Regions from separate parts of the Formosa undariae genome, predicted to be linked through region 1. Evidence: riboswitches for the same ligand, from Rfam matches in the RefSeq annotation. Region 1 holds a riboswitch; the other holds the start of a gene.
The links. A riboswitch is a leader RNA that binds a small molecule or an ion and turns the genes downstream of it on or off. The one in region 1 is predicted to bind S-adenosylmethionine.
Positions count from the first base shown of each region.

Region 2: another riboswitch for S-adenosylmethionine. It lies ahead of ACFFVB_RS03535 (Na+/H+ antiporter NhaC family protein); the one in region 1 lies ahead of ACFFVB_RS10145 (homocysteine S-methyltransferase family protein).

Region 1 is NZ_JBHMEZ010000011.1:358,784-362,215, reverse strand. Features, by position in the region: gene metH (methionine synthase) at 1-485, opposite strand, end outside; gene ACFFVB_RS10145 (homocysteine S-methyltransferase family protein) at 511-1,512, opposite strand; SAM riboswitch class I at 1,563-1,679, opposite strand; gene cysM (cysteine synthase CysM) at 1,757-2,650, opposite strand; gene epsC (serine O-acetyltransferase EpsC) at 2,643-3,410, opposite strand.
Region 2 is NZ_JBHMEZ010000003.1:23,462-26,893, reverse strand. Features, by position in the region: gene ACFFVB_RS03550 (MFS transporter) at 1-221, opposite strand, end outside; gene ACFFVB_RS03545 (DUF6789 family protein) at 555-962, shown strand; gene ACFFVB_RS03540 (flavodoxin family protein) at 1,023-1,757, shown strand; SAM-I-IV-variant riboswitch at 1,960-2,058, shown strand; gene ACFFVB_RS03535 (Na+/H+ antiporter NhaC family protein) at 2,105-3,409, shown strand.

The DNA.
Region 1 (3,432 bases):
TCGGCTTGTCCATCTTCATCGAACGCCATAACAACCATGGCTGCACCATAACGTTTCACCAATTTAGCATGATGAATAAACGCTTCTTCTCCTTCTTTTAAACTGATAGAATTTACTATCGATTTCCCTTGAACCACTTGAAGACCAGCTTCAATAATGTCCCATTTAGAACTATCGATCATGATAGGCACACGGGCAATATCTGGTTCTGATGCAATTAAATTCAAGAATTTCACCATGGCTTCTGCGCCATCTAACATGCCTTCGTCCATGTTCACATCGATGATTTGCGCACCACCTTCAACTTGATCGCGGGCAACATCTAAAGCTTCATCGAACTTCTCTTCTTTAATTAATCGTAAGAATTTTCTAGAACCGGTAACATTGGTTCGTTCTCCTACATTTATAAAATTACTTTCTGGAGTCACGATTAATGGCTCTAATCCAGAAAGGCTTAAATATTTAGGTTTGTTACTTTTTGACATGCTGTTTTTTCTTTTCAATTCTCAACTAAGCGTTTAAAACGGCCTGTCTAGGTTTATACTTTGTAGCTACATCTGCAATTAATTTAATATGCTCCGGCGTAGTACCACAACAACCACCAATAATATTAATAATATTTGCTTTTAAATAACTCTCTATAAGTTCTTGCATTTGCTCAGCAGATTGGTCGTATTCACCAAAGGCATTTGGCAGTCCTGCATTAGGATGCGCAGATGTATAAAAATCTGTTTCGTTAGATAAACGTTGTAGATAAGGCTGTAATTGGTCGGCTCCTAAAGCGCAATTAAATCCAACACTTAATAATGGAATATGAGAAATAGATAACAAAAACGCTTCTACAGTTTGACCAGATAATGTTCGTCCTGAAGCATCTGTAATCGTTCCAGAAACCATGATCGGAATTTTAATTCCGCGTTCTTCTTGTACTTGATCTATCGCAAATAAAGCTGCTTTTGCATTTAATGTATCGAAAATGGTTTCAACCAAAAGCATATCTACTCCACCATCTAACAAAGCTTCGGTTTGTTGGTGATAGGCTTTTCGCAACTCTTCGAAAGTTACTGCACGATATTCCGGACGATCTACATCTGGAGATAAACTCGCTGTACGGTTTGTTGGACCTATACTCCCAGCAACGAATCTTGGTTTATCAGGATTCTCTTTCGTCATTTCTTCAGCTACTTGTTTTGCAATTCTAGCCGATTCGAAATTAAGTTCGTAAACTAAATCTTCCATGTCGTAATCTGCCATAGCGATTGTAGTCCCAGAAAAGGTATTGGTTTCAACAATATCTGCTCCAGCTTCGAAATATTTACGATGAATATCTGCAATAGCTTTTGGTTGGGTTAACGACAATAAATCGTTATTTCCTTTTAAAGAAGACGGGTAATCTTTGAAGCGTTCACCTCTAAAATCTTCTTCAGAAAAATTATAACGTTGCAACATAGTACCCATAGCACCATCTAGCACTAAAATACGTTCTTGTATGGCTTGATAAATATTTGACATTTTTGATGTTTTATATCAGTATGTCATCAGGAAAGAAAGGGTTTTCTCTTGGGTTATCTGCCCCTTTGAAAATGGTTTCATTGAGTAGAATGTAGCACCTTCTTTAGTGTGGTAAAGGGTTGCTAAGGCTTCACCGGGTCTATCCCCTCTGCCTTTCGTGATAACGAATTATTATGTTTATGAACTAAGCTACAAATAAAAGTAATATATCTTTATTATCCGCATTTTTGCAGCAAATATTATGCTAATTCTCGAACAAAGTAGACGATAAATAACGATCTCCACGATCGCAAATTATAGCGACTACAACTCCAGAATCTAAAGTTTCTATAATTTTTAAGGCGCTTGCAACAGAACCACCACTACTCATACCCGCAAAAACGCCTTCTTCTTTGGCTAATCTTTGAGTCATGGTTTTAGCATCTTCTTCACTAACCTCAACCACTTGGTCGACTTTAGTTTTATCGAAAATCTCTGGCAAATACGCTTCTGGCCATTTACGAATACCAGGTATTTTAGCACCGTCTTTAGGCTGAGCTCCCACTATGGTAATATTCTTATTTTTCTCCTTTAAAAAGGTAGACATCCCCATAATAGTTCCTGTTGTACCCATTGCAGATACAAAATGGGTTATTTCGCCCTGCGTTGCATCCCAAATTTCCGGTCCAGTCGTTTTATAGTGTGCTTTCCAATTATCAGGATTTGAAAACTGATTAAGCATAAAATAACCTTTTTTATCACGCAATTCTATAGCTAAATCACGAGCACCTTCAATACCAACATCCTTAGAGGTTAATATTAATTCTGCTCCATAAGCACGCATAGATTTAATACGTTCTTCAGTAGAATTTTCAGGCATTACAAGCACCATATTAACACCTAATAAAGGTGCTATAAATGCTAATGCAATTCCGGTATTTCCACTAGTAGCTTCAACTAAAGTATCTCCCTTTTTAATATCACCACGTTTTAAAGCTTCGTTAATCATATTAAAAGCGGCTCTATCTTTTACGCTTCCACCTGGGTTATTACCTTCTAATTTCAGTAATAACTTAACATTAGGATTATTATGTAAATGCGTAGCCTCGACTAAAGGTGTATTTCCTATATAATCTAAAATACTTTCCGTTTTAATCATGCTTACGCGATCTAATGTTAAATTCTTTTTGATACGTTAAAATTGAACCTTGAGGCACTGAAACCGTAACGCAAACATTCGCTCCAATAATAGTATCTGCTCCTATAACGACATCGCCTCCTAAAATGGTTGCGTTGGCATAAATAATAACATTATCTTCTATCGTTGGATGACGTTTTGTAGCAGACAAGCTCTTTTTAACTTGAACACCTCCCAAGGTTACTCCTTGATAAATCTTCACGTTATTTTTAATAACCGAAGTTTCTCCAATTACAATTCCTGTCGCGTGATCTATAAAAAATGAATCTCCAATTTCTGCACCTGGATGAATATCTGTACCCGTAATGCCGTGAGCATATTCGCTCATCATTCTTGGAATAACAGGCACATTAAGGTTGGATAACTCGTGACTTAATCGATAAATAGCAATCGCATAAAAACCAGGATAAGCCAAGTACACTTCTTCTAAACTTTTGGCTGCAGGATCGTGTTGTTCGATCGCAATCGCGTCTAAATCTAAACGGCGTCTAATACTTGGTAAATTATATTTGAACGTTTCCCAAACTTGAAAAGCATTATCAATCTCTAGTTTTTTGCTCATTTCTATGAACAAATTTTCTAAATGCTGTAATTCTGTTACTGGCTCATCGTCGAACATTACATAAAACAAGTTTTTTGTAAATGTTGCAATGGAGTCTTTTAGCCTTACGTTATATATTTTTGAAACTAGTTTATTTTGCAATTTTGTATCTTCTATCATAAAAAAACGCCTTATTATTATA
Region 2 (3,432 bases), on a different contig from region 1:
AAAAAAGCACTTAACAATGTCCCAAACATATAGGCATTGCTAAACTGATTTCGGCTCAATCCTAATGCATCTTTTACCGGATCTGTAAATACAGAAACACCTACTGTTTGTCCAGGAATACTGGCGAGAACACCAATGCTTCCTATAAAAAGGACAATATAACCGTAGAAAAAAGGAAACTTGTTGGGGTTGACAAATGAGAATTTATTGGGAACTGACATGTTATTAATTAAGAATGATAAAAGTAAAGGTTTTAATTGAGTAGCTCATACGTATCCTTTATTTTTTTAACAACCAACACAGCACTCTCTAAACACCTTTAAGTTTATTATAAAACTACATATGTTATAAAATTTGTCTTTATACAGAACCCAACAATACTTTAAATATAGGTCGAAATCCTGATTACGGCAATAGTAAAACGGAATGCATCAATTCTAACTGAATGCATCCTGTATCTTGTATAATGTTATCGACAGAATGTTAATAATGTCATATTACAAATACAATCTTGGGTAGTTAATATGAAAGATTGAATTAAAAAAACAAAGTGAATGAATAAATTTCCAAAGTATATAGCAGCAGGTCTTTTAGGTACAGTAGCCATGACAATTATTATGGTAATCCTACCTAATTTAGGAATGCCTGAGATTTTCCCTTGGGAATTATTATCGGAAGCAATAGGCGTTTCGTTGGTGATTGGTTGGGTGGCGCATTTCATGGCCGGAATCCTTTTTGGTTTGGGATATGGATTTATATTTGCTCACAACATACACATTCGGAATCTCTGGTTTAAAGGAGTTGCATACGGTATTCTTGCTAACATTGTAGCATATTTAGGAATGTCTTTAATAACTACATCTTTCGAAATACTTTTATTAATCACGTTTGTCCCATATATTATATTGGGTGTAGTTATAGCGAAGATAATTGGAAAGAATAATCAACTCTATGGGTTTTAATTGACTGATAATTTGATTGTTAATAACTCAATATATAATACTAATTTCACATGATTAATTATGAAAAAAATAGATTTTAGCAACTTAAAAGCTGTATTTGTTAATTGTACTTTAAAGAAATCTCCATCGCTAAGTCATACCAGAAACCTTATGGATGTGTCTATTGATATTATGAAATCTGAAGGTGTTTCTGTTGAAACGATACGTTTAGCAGATTACGATATTCCGGCAGGTGTGCAACCAGATATGACCGTAGAAGGCTACGATTATGATGAATGGCCAGACATTTACAAAAAAATTATCGATGCGGATATACTCGTTATTGGAACACCGATTTGGTTGGGAGAGCGCTCTTCGGTAGCCTCTAAATTAATAGAACGTTTGTATGCTATGAGCGGGTATCAAAACGATAAAGGTCAATATGTATACTACGGAAAAGCTGGAGGATGTATCATTACAGGAAATGAAGACGGTGTAAAACATTGCGCGATGGGTATGTTGTACGCATTACAACATTTAGGATATAGCATTCCGCCACAATCAGATGCTGGTTGGATTGGATCCGTAGGTCCTGGACCTAGTTATGGGGATACCGAATGGAAAGGTGAAAGTATCGATCCGCCAGTAGGTCACGATTCTGAATTCACCAATCGAAATACGACCTTTATGAGCTATAACTTAATGCATTTAGCGAAAATGCTGAAAGCACAAGACGGCTATCCAGCTTACGGAAACTCTAGAGAAGCTTGGGACGATGGTACCCGATGGAACTTCTCTAATCCTGAATATAGATAGTATTTTAATAAATTAAAAAAGCTTTAATCTTGTCGGCGCGGACAGTATTAAAGCTTTTTTTATGTCTTGTCGTTTTTATAAATGGAAAGACGAACGAGGTCGTCTAGGATGCCGTATTATTCTTAGGATAACCGCATTGAATTTAAAATTAACTTTTTTTAAGAATTTCATATCAATTTATATACTACTTTTGCCGGCTTAAAATAATTATCAAGAATCTCCATAAAAAGAGATAGCAACCTGCATTAACGAGCAAGGTGCTAAATAGATATGCCAATTATTTGGAACAAATGTTAAATCATATTTCTTCTTATTTGCTACTATGCTCTTTTTAAAACGACTATAAGATGGCAAAAATCACCAAAAGAACACCAAAATTTTCAGCATTAATTCCGCTTTTCGCATTCGTATTAACGTTTCTAGGGGTCGGTATTTATCAAAACGATTTCTATGCATTACCCTCTCCTATTGCAGTAATAGGAGGTATTATTGTAGCTTTTTTAATGTTTCGACAATCAATCGATTCTAAAATAAAAACACTTTTAAAAGGATGTGGCGACGATAAAATTTTAACCATGTGTCTTATATATTTGCTGGCTGGAGCATTTGCTGCAGTGGCCGATGCCACAGGAAGTGTAGATGCCATTGTGAATTTGGGGTTAGACTATATTGCCATTCAATACATTTATGCAGGGGTCTTTATTATAGCTGGATTTTTATCGTTGTCTACAGGAACATCAGTTGGATCTATCGTTGCTTTAGCACCTATAGTAGTGAGTTTTGCAGATAAAAGTACTGCTGATTTAGCCATTTTATGTGGCGCGTTATTAGGCGGTAGTATGTTTGGCGATAACTTATCGGTAATTTCAGATACAACCATTGCTGCCACACAATCTTTAGGCTGCAAAATGAGCGATAAATTTAAGCAGAATATCAAACTAGCCATACCTGCAGCTGTAATTACACTTATTATTCTAATAGTCCAAGGTTTAGATCTTAAAGCAGAAGATACCGAATTGGTCGTTTACAACTATTCTATAATAAAAATACTACCTTATATTTTAATTATTTTACTGTCTATTTTAGGAGTAAATGTCTTTGTTACATTATTAATAGGAACACTTTCTACGGGGCTGATAGGTATAATTTATGGAGATTTTACACTTTTAGAGGCCACTAAAATTAGTTATGAAGGTTTTACCGACATGACCGAAATCTTCTTGTTATCCTTGTTAACTGGTGGACTTGCCGCTTTGGTAGAAAAGAACGGTGGTATCGATTATATATTAATCAATATTAAAAAATACATCAAGAATAAAAAGTCGGCACAATTCGGAATAGCAGCTTTGGTAAGTAGTATAAATATGGCCATTGCAAATAACACAGTATCTATTATTATTTCTGGACCGATTAGTAAAACAATTACCGATGAATACCAATTGGATCCAAAAGACACAGCTTCAACCTTAGATATTTTTGCCTGTATTACTCAAGGTTTATTACCTTATGGTGCACAAGTATTAATGATTTTAAGTTTTTCTAACGAAGGCATAAATTATATAGACTTGGTTAGTCATACTTGGTATTTACTATTTTTATTTGTCTGTACGGTAGTCTTTATTAGTCTAAAACCAGGTGTAAAACTGAAATAGATTAGTGCTGTAATGATGTGATT